4 regions of the Nonomuraea sp. 3N208 genome follow, and region 3 is predicted to be linked to each of the others. Evidence: riboswitches for the same ligand, from Rfam matches in the RefSeq annotation. Region 3 holds a riboswitch; each other region holds the start of a gene.
What was found. Region 3 has a riboswitch for cyclic di-AMP ahead of ACTWPT_RS20115 (NlpC/P60 family protein). Riboswitches for the same ligand answer to the same signal wherever they lie in the genome.
Positions count from the first base shown of each region.

Region 1: it holds a riboswitch for cyclic di-AMP, as region 3 does, so the genes downstream of both, ACTWPT_RS36280 (coiled-coil domain-containing protein) here and ACTWPT_RS20115 (NlpC/P60 family protein) in region 3, are expected to answer to the same signal.
Region 2: it holds a riboswitch for cyclic di-AMP, as region 3 does, so the genes downstream of both, ACTWPT_RS31245 (CHAP domain-containing protein) here and ACTWPT_RS20115 (NlpC/P60 family protein) in region 3, are expected to answer to the same signal.
Region 4: it holds a riboswitch for cyclic di-AMP, as region 3 does, so the genes downstream of both, ACTWPT_RS58680 (glycoside hydrolase family 25 protein) here and ACTWPT_RS20115 (NlpC/P60 family protein) in region 3, are expected to answer to the same signal.

Region 1 is NZ_JBQQBR010000028.1:12,752-14,941, reverse strand. It holds gene galT (galactose-1-phosphate uridylyltransferase) at 1-611, shown strand, start outside; cyclic di-AMP (ydaO/yuaA leader) riboswitch at 680-816, shown strand; gene ACTWPT_RS36280 (coiled-coil domain-containing protein) at 822-1,778, shown strand; gene ACTWPT_RS36275 (DinB family protein) at 2,019-2,190, shown strand, end outside.
Region 2 is NZ_JBQQBR010000022.1:147,351-149,540, forward strand. It holds gene ACTWPT_RS31240 (alpha/beta fold hydrolase) at 1-413, shown strand, start outside; gene ACTWPT_RS31245 (CHAP domain-containing protein) at 521-1,207, opposite strand; cyclic di-AMP (ydaO/yuaA leader) riboswitch at 1,219-1,355, opposite strand; gene ACTWPT_RS31250 (Gfo/Idh/MocA family protein) at 1,473-2,190, opposite strand, start outside.
Region 3 is NZ_JBQQBR010000012.1:177,721-179,910, forward strand. It holds gene ACTWPT_RS20110 (amino-acid N-acetyltransferase) at 1-263, opposite strand, end outside; cyclic di-AMP (ydaO/yuaA leader) riboswitch at 541-691, shown strand; gene ACTWPT_RS20115 (NlpC/P60 family protein) at 787-1,740, shown strand; gene ACTWPT_RS20120 (LuxR C-terminal-related transcriptional regulator) at 1,745-1,957, opposite strand; gene ACTWPT_RS20125 (cytochrome P450) at 2,143-2,190, shown strand, end outside.
Region 4 is NZ_JBQQBR010000089.1:14,631-16,820, forward strand. It holds gene ACTWPT_RS58675 (zinc-binding dehydrogenase) at 1-646, shown strand, start outside; gene ACTWPT_RS58680 (glycoside hydrolase family 25 protein) at 688-1,464, opposite strand; cyclic di-AMP (ydaO/yuaA leader) riboswitch at 1,476-1,618, opposite strand; cyclic di-AMP (ydaO/yuaA leader) riboswitch at 2,075-2,190, shown strand, end outside.

The sequences.
Region 1 (2,190 bases), on a different contig from region 3:
ACCGCACGGCCGAACTGTCCGCCGTCGAGGGCGTGGAGCAGGTCTTCTGCTTCGAGAACCGAGGCTCGGAGATCGGCATCACGCTCGCGCACCCGCACGGCCAGATCTACGCCTACCCGTACGTCACCCCGCGGACCAAGCTGCAACTGGGCGCCGCCTCTCGCTACAAGGGGCACCTGTTCGCCGACGTCCTGGCCGCAGAGCGGGCCGCCGGCACGCGGGTGGTGGCGGCCAACGAGTTGTGGACGGCTTTCGTGCCCGCCGCCGCTCGCTGGCCGTTCGAGGTGCACATCTATCCGCACCGGCAGGTGCCCGACCTGGCGGCGCTGACAGAGGCGGAGCGGGCCGCGTTCGCGCCGCTCTACACGTCGGTGCTGCGGGCCTTCGACGGGCTGTTCGGCGTCACGATGCCCTACATCGCGGCCTGGCACCAGGCACCGGTACGACGGGACCGTGAGCTGGCGTACCTGCACCTTGAACTGTTCAGCATCAGGCGTGCACCGGAGAAGCTGAAGTACCTGGCGGGGTCGGAGTCGGCGATGGGGGCCTTCGTCAACGACGTGCTACCGGAGGAGGCCGCACGCATGCTTCGATCACGAGTAGATCACTAATAGATTTCTACTTAAGGTCGCATGACCCGTGATCTACCACTAATATCCCGATAAGCACCGGCCGTAACGGCCGTTGCCCGCCTAATCCCGGGCGTGTTGCCCGGGAGCCGGGGACCCACCGCACTTGGGGTGAATCCACTTCGGTGGTAGGGGCCTCCCATGCCCGAACCCGTCAGCTAACCCGGCCGGCAGAGGGAGAGGAACATCTACGTGGCGGCTTCGTCCCCCGCGAGTCTTGCCATCGGCCTCATCACCGCCGCCGCCGTCGCCTTCTTCCCGGCGACCGCGGCGTCGGCGGCCCCCAAACCGACGGAGTCCGAGCTCCGCGCCCAGCTCAAGAAGCTCAACAGCAAGATCGATAAGCTCATCGAGCAGTACAACCTCAAGCGCGTCGAGCTGGCCAAGGCCCAGCAGGCCGCCAAGACGGCAGATGAGCGCCTGGCCACGGCGGAGCAGACGCTGACCGCGGCCCAGCAGCGGGTCGCCGAGATCGCCAGGCTCCGCTACCAGAACGGCAACCCCCCGGTGCCGGGATTCATGATGCCCGCGAACGGCGGCAGCGCTGCCGTGCTCAACCAGCTGACCGCCGAGCAGCAGGCGTTCGTGCTGGGCGTGGCCAAGGCCCGCGACGACAAGGAGAAGGCCGCCGAGGAGGCCGCCGCGCTGGCGGCCGAGATCCGCAAGGACGCGGCCGAGGTGGACGAGCAGCGCGACGAGGCCGAGGACGTCATCGAGGACATCAAGAACAAGCTCGAGGACCTCGTGCCGTTCGGCACCGGCCGCAACTCCGACGGCAGCTGGGCCCCCGAACTTCCCACCGGAGCCGACAACATCACCCCCCGGACCCAGCTCATGCGCGAGCAGGTGCGGAAGAACTTCTCGCTGCCGTACACGGTGGGTTGCTTCCGCTCAGGCTCAGGCGGCGAGCACCCGCTCGGACGCGCCTGCGACTTCATGATGAGCACCGGAGGCTCGATGCCGACGGCCGCGAACCTCGCACTCGGCGACCGGATCGCGGAGTGGGCGATCAAGAACACGGACAAGCTCGGGATCAAGTACGTGATCTGGAAGCAGCGCATCAACCATGGCTCCGGCTGGAGCACGATGGGGAACCGCGGCAGCATCACCGAGAACCACTTCGACCACGTGCACATCTCCATGCACTAGAAGTGCCGCAGGGTCAGGGTTGTGCGCCCGCGGCAACGGCAGCGCGGACAGCGACTTGCACAGCCGGGCAGGCCGGCCCGCCTGACGAGGGCGGGATGGTTCCGCGATCCCGCCCTCAAGACGGAGGCGGAGACCTGCCCCCTGACGCCCTCATCCGCAACGTAAGGGACGAAGCAGTGCGCGAAGCCGTCTACCGGCTGCTCCAAAGCACACACCGGGCCGAAGGTAAGGTCAGGGCTCGTGATTGACTCCCGTACCCCGCCACCCCTCACCGGTGATGAGCTGACGGTGCTCAACAACTGGCTCGAATGGCACCGCGCCACCCTCGCCGTCAAATGCGCGGGCCTGTCGGACGAGCAGCTGCGCCTGCGTTCCGCCGCGCCTTCGACCCTGTCCCTCCTCGGCCTGGTCA
Region 2 (2,190 bases), on a different contig from region 3:
TGGCCCGCTTCCGCGACCCGGCCGCGGTGGCCGCGGTGACCGCGGAGGAGCTGCTGGCCGCCCGCCGCACGGCCGTCACCACCGCGCTGGCCCGTCCGGCGACGGAGGCCGAGCTGGCCGACTACCTGGACCCGTGGCACGACGCCCGGGTGCGACGGTCGTGGATGGCGCTGGCCGGCGCCGCCGACAGCCGCTACACGCTGGACCTGGTGCCCGCGCTGCAGGCCGACGGGACGCCGAAGCTGCTGGTGTGGGGCGAGGACGACACCTTCCAGGAGGTCCGGCACGCCGAGCGTTTCGCCGCCGAGATGCCGAACACCTCCCTGGTCCGCATCCCGCGCGCCGGTCACATCCCAATGGAGAACGACCCGGCCGCCGTCGCAGCCGCTCTGGCGCGGTTCTTCCTGGACTGAACCCCATCTGCCTCAGCAGGGGCGCGCGTTCGGCTCAGGGTCGGGCCGTGAACGCGGCGAGCGCGCGTCCCGCGTGGGGATGCGCGCTCGTGCGGGCGCAGGGATCGTCAGGCGGCGTACTCGGGGTAGCCGTAGCCGACGACCTGCGACTTCGGCCGAGTGCGCTCTTCGACCTTGCCGTTGCCGGTGTTGCCCTCGATGGTGGAGATGGTGCCGTCCTGGTTGTCCTTGACGACGAACCCGACGTGCTTGATGTCGCTGATGTCCTTGCTGCCGTTCCAGGAGAAGAACACGACGGCGCCGGGCCTGACGTCGGTGCCGAAGCGGTTGTTGGCCTTGAACCACTTGGCGTGGGCGACGGTCCAGGCGTCCCAGCCGACCTGCGGGCGGGCGCCGGTCTGCTCGCCGACCCAGGAGACGAACATCGCGCACCAGGCGGCGTTCAGGTAGTGGGCGCGGCTGCCGCCGTCGCGGGCGATGGTCTCGGCGGCGCGCTGGGAGTTGGCGTACCACTGCTGGTACTTGGTGCCGCCGCCGGCGGCGTTCTCACTGGTGCCGACTTGGGACTTGGCCAGGGCCAGGACCTGGGCGGCGGTGACATTGATCTTGGTCTTGTCGGTCGCCGCGGCCTTGATGCCGGCCTGTTCGGCCTTGGAGGCGACCGGCTGCTTGTCCGTCGCGGCCGACGCGGCACCTGTGACGTGGGCGGTGAACGCAGCGGCGAGGACGGTGGCGCCGAGGGCGGCGCGGGCGATGTTGATCTTGTTGGCAGCGAAAATGGGGTGCTTGGCCATCGAGGGGTTACTCCTTGCTTCCATGCCGCTTACCGGGTTAGCTGACGGGCTCGGGCGTGGAAGCTGCCCTACGGCACCGAAGTGCCGATTCGCCCCAAAGGACATGGGTCCCCGGTTCCGCGCAAGGCGGATTCAGCGGTCACAGGACTGTCCTGTGATGTTTCGTGCGATGGTCGGACGTGTCCGGACAAACCGGACGCATGCCGCAAGATGCCCCATAAGGTAATACATGGGGCAAGGGGATTACAACTGCCTAAAGGCCCAGCTAGGCAAGTTGCCTGCGAGCGTCGGCAAGAAGCCCCATCATGGCAAGGGACTCGTCAAGCGGCATGATCGAACTTTCGGTCCTGCCTTCGGCCGTCGCGGCACGGACTTCGCGGAGCTCTCCGGCGTACCCGTTGTCGGCCGGATCGAGCACGTGCTCTTCCGGCTCCATGGAGGGCCCGGTGAGGAGAATCCGCTGCGGCGCCCAGAACGGAGCCTGGATGTCTGCCCGCATCTGACTGCCTACAACGCTGGCATCGTTCGGGTAATTCCCGAGCAACGAGGTCGCCACGAGAGCATGCCTGCCGCCGGGATAGAGCAAAACGCCGGCGGTCTCCGCGTCCACCCCGTTCGGGGCCAGGGAGCCGGTGACACGCAGGCCGGAGGGCATGCCGAGGAGCAGCTGGGCCAGCCCGAACGGGTAGATCCCCAGGTCGAGCAGTGCGCCGCCGCCCAGCTCGGGTGCCCAGAGCCGGTGGGCGGGGTCGTAGGGCAGGGTGAAGCCGAAAGAGGCCTGCACGGACCGGATCTCGCCGAAGCGCTCATCGGAGGCGATCTTCTGGATGAGGGGGTTGAACCTCATCCACATGGCCTCCATCAAGAAGACGCCTGCCTCGCGTGCCAGGCGCACCATCTTCTCGGCGTCGTCCACGGTGGCGGCAAGCGGCTTCTCGCACAGCACGGCCTTGCCGGCGGCGATGGCGGCCTCGGCGACCTGG
Region 3 (2,190 bases):
GGATCGACGGCCACCGTGCGAACCTCGGCGAGGTCCTCCCACAGGACGTGGAGCGCGCCACACCCGACGACCCGCCCGCCGAGCTCGGCCACCCAGAACTCCTGTACGTCCTCGTAGAGGGTCACCGTGGCCTTCTCCAGGAGCCGGGGACCGGCGCCCGCGTAAGTGTCGACCAGGCGCCTGATCCGCCGCACGTCGGGCGTGCGGGCACGCCGGACCACCACCGCGGTCTCCGGCGTCGTCAGTTCGGCCACCTGCTCCATGGCTCTCCAGAGTACAGATGTCATTACGGCTCGGCCCTAACTCCCACGTCTGGCCCCATCCTGTGACATGCCAGGAGCCACATGGGTCCCAGCCCGGCTACTTCTGGCGTTCGGCAGAAGTAATGACAAAGAGGACATAAAGTCTCTTCTGCACGGTTGATCACGAGATCACCTTGTGACCCGGCAGTTGTGAAACCTCTACAGATCGAGCAGTTCTGGTTGAGCACGAACCCGGAGTGCATTAGTGTCCAGCGACGACGTTCCCCGCGTGTCGCGCGCGGGGGACACGCCAAATTCTCGCATGGGAAGCCGGGGACCCACCGGTGGCGAGCTCCGCACGCCACCACTGGGGTGAATCCGAGTTCTTCGGTAGGGCTGCTCCGGCCCGAACCCGTCAGCTAACCCGGTAGGCGTCAATGAGAGGAGCTGGTTGGTGAAGCGCACGCTGAGCCGTGGGGGGAAGTCGGCGGGCAGGCATGCCCGCCCTCCGGAACGGGCCCGGCTCTCACGCCGCCTCGGCGTGATGAGCATCACATTGGCCGCGCTCCTGATCGCCATCCCCGTCGCCGCTCCAGCGTCCGCGGACCCGAAGCCCTCACTCAAGGAGCTTTCCGAGCAGGTCGAGAAGCTGCATGTCGAGATCGAGACGCTGACGGAGCAGTACAACGGCCAGCGGGAGAAGTACAAGGTCGCACAGAAGGCCGCCGACGCCGCTCAGAAGACGCTGGCGGACAGCGAGGCCGACCTCGCCGCCAAGCGGGCCAAAGCCGCCATGCTCGCCCAGAACGCCTACATCACCGGCGGTCTGAGCAAGGCGCTGGCGTTCACGGCCTCCACCGACCCTGAGAAGTTCCTCGACCAGGCCGCGACCACGTACGCGCTGGAGCAGCAGCAGGGCGAGCAGGTCAACCAGCTTGCCAAGGCCATGGACGCCGCCACCCGCGCCAGGGCGGGCGCCAAGACCCGCATGGAGGACCTGCAGAAGATCGTCGCGGACCTCGACAGCAAGCGCGACAAGATCACCAAACTGGTGGCCAAGGCCGAGAGCAACCTGTTCAGGCGGGCCATGGGCGAGGCCGGCCGGGCCGGCTCCCGCGTACGCATCAACCTGCCGATCCCCGGCAACGGCAAGGCCGCCCAGGCGGCCAGGTGGGCGCTCACGCAGCAGCTCAAGCCGTACGTCTGGGGCGCCGAAGGCCCCAACTCCTACGACTGCTCCGGCCTGGTGATGGCGGCCTTCCAGCGGGTGGGCATCTCGCTGCCGCACTACACCGGCGACCAGTGGACCGCGGGCCGGCACATCGACAAGTCCGAACTACGCGCGGGCGACCTCGTGTTCTTCTACAGCGACCTGCACCACGTCGGCATCTATCTGGGCGGGGGCATGATGGTGCACGCCCCGCGAACCGGTGATGTCGTGCACATCGCATCGATCGCGAACCGGCCGTACGCCGGCGCGGTGCGCATCGCCGACTAGTTCGTCAGATCAGCTGTCGTCGCGCTGCCCAGGCCACGGCCTCGATGGCCGTGGCCACGCCGATGCGGTCGCAGATGCCCCGTAACCGCCGGCGTACTGTCCGCCCACTGATATCCAGACGTCTCCCCACGCGATCTACCGTGACCCCCTTGGCCAGCTCCGCCAGCAACGCCAGATCCGCGTGGCTCAGCTCAACGCCTTCAGTGAGCACATCCATCGGGAGCCCTCCCCCCCAACAGCAGAACTCGGACCTCACAACGGGCCAAAGCCGCTCGTCTCGCAGACGGTAAACGCATCCTGGAAAGGTCGTCAAGCGCAAGAATCTTCGCACTTGACGGGCACTATTGACATGATCCGTTATATGTGACGTACTCGCCATACGGCGACGAGACCGTCGGCACGATGAGCGAACTCATAGAGCGGTCCAACGGGCCCGGCCCGGGACCGATG
Region 4 (2,190 bases), on a different contig from region 3:
CCTGGTCAAACTGCCGGTCGGGGAGGACTCCCCGCTGCTGCCGTCCCTGCTCGCCCTGTCGGACGTGTTCCCTACCGGCCACCACTGCGCGGTGACGGCCGGGGTCGGGCCGCACACCTCGGTGACGGTGATCGGCGACGGCGCGGTCGGGCTGTGCGCGGTGCTCGCCGCCAGGCGGCTCGGCGCCGAGCGCATCGTGCTCATGGGCCGGCACAAGGCCCGCACCGCTCTGGGGCGCGAGTTCGGCGCCACCGACCTCGTCTCCGAGCGTGGCGGTGAGGGCATCGAACGGGTACGCGAGCTGACCGGGGGCGACGGCACTCAGGCGGTGCTGGAGTGTGTCGGCACCAAGGAGGCGATCGAGACGGCCTTCGCCGTGGCCCGCGCCGGCGGCGCGGTGAGCCGGGTCGGTGTGCCGCAGTACGAGGAGGTGCCGATGGGATTTCCGGAATTCTTGCGCAACCTCACCCTCACCGGCGGGGTGGCCCCGGCCCGGGCCTACATCGAGGAACTGCTGCCCGAGGTGCTGGACGGGACGATCGACCCGGGCCGGGTCTTCGACCGCACGATCGGCCTGGAGGACGTGGCGGACGGCTATCGCGCGATGGCCGCCCGCGAGGCGCTGAAGGTCCTCATCCGTCCCTGAGCCGAAGGCGGCGCGAGGAGCTTTGGGTCGGGAGGCGGGCGTCAGGCGGCGGGGCGGCCCAGGTCACGCAACTCCTCGGGGGTCAGCGCGGAGACGTTCTCGTCGACGGGGACGTCGGTGTACTGGTGGATGGTCCACGACTTCCAGTCGGCGGGCGGGGTGACCGCACCCTTGGGCTTGCTGTAGTGGGCGACCCACAGCGGGTATTCGGCCAGGCCCTTGCCGTAGGTGTCGGCGAAGTTCCAGCCGCTGTAGAACATCGGGCTGATCCCGGTCTTGGCCTTGACGTGCGACAACCACGCCTTGGCCCAGGCGTTGACCTCGTCGACGGACTCGCCGTCGGTGGTCTCCAGGTCCAGGACCAGCAGGTCGCCGTGCTTGGCGGGCTGGGAGTTCACCACGGACAGGAAGTGCTCCGCCTCGGCGATGGGGTCGTTGCCGGGGTGCCCGTAGTGGTAGGCGCCGCGCACGATCTGCTTCTTGTCGAGCTCGCGCCAGTGCCTGGCGAACGAGGCGTCGCGGAAGCTCGTGCCCTCGGTGGCCTTGATGATGCCGAACTGGGCCGAGCTCGCGGACCAGTCGTAGAGCGGCTCGTGGTTGGAGATGTCCAGGCCGAAGGCCAGCGATTCGGACGCGGGCTGAGCCTCGTGCACAGGACTGTGCTCAGGGGATGAGGCGATTGCCGTGCCGACCACGCCCGTGAGGGCGGTGGCTCCGGCCAGGATCACGCCACCGAGGGCGAGACTGAGCTTCTTGGAGGGAAAGTCGCGACGGTTCTTGAGGGAATGGACGACTGCGGCAAGCCGGGGCTTGAGCATGGGGCATTGACTCCTTGCTTCCATACCGCCTACCGGGTTAGCTGACGGGTTCGGGCGTGGAAGTGCCCTACGCGCGCAGCCTGGGTTGCGTGCGATTCACCCCGAAAGGATGGGTCCCCGGTTCCGCGAGGCGCGGATTCGGCGGCCGAACGTCATCCCCAGGGATCCCCTCGGGACGCGCACGATCCGGTCAACAAAACGGCAACGACGCGGACGAGAGCCCTCCACGACGTATACCGCGATTACGCAAAAGGTATATATCTCCCCATGGATAGCGCAAACGAGGCGCAACTCATTCCCCGAGTCGTGGACGAGGCGCACAGTGCTCACAGGGTCACCTTGATCGCAAGCTATTGCGGCCGGTCGGACGGAGGTCGCAGCCGCCGGCGCGTTTGGTAAACCCCGCCCGGAGTTGGGTAAAGAATTCTGCCCGCAATCGCCTATGTCATAGGGGATCCTGTTGCCGGCGCCCGAACCTCGCTTGCATCTTTCTATGCCGTTCGCTTACGTTTAAGGACTCAGGGCGTACGCCAGGCAAGATTCATGCCGCGTTAGCGCCCTTCGTTTTGCCGAGACCGCGTCTCACCAGCACGGACATTCAGATTCGTGAGGGACGCGGCCGCCGAATTCGCGATCACGCGGAACCGGGGACCCAATTCTCTGGGGTGAATCGGCGCGCTCAACACGAGCGCCCCGTAGGGCACTTCCACGCCCGAACCCGTCAGC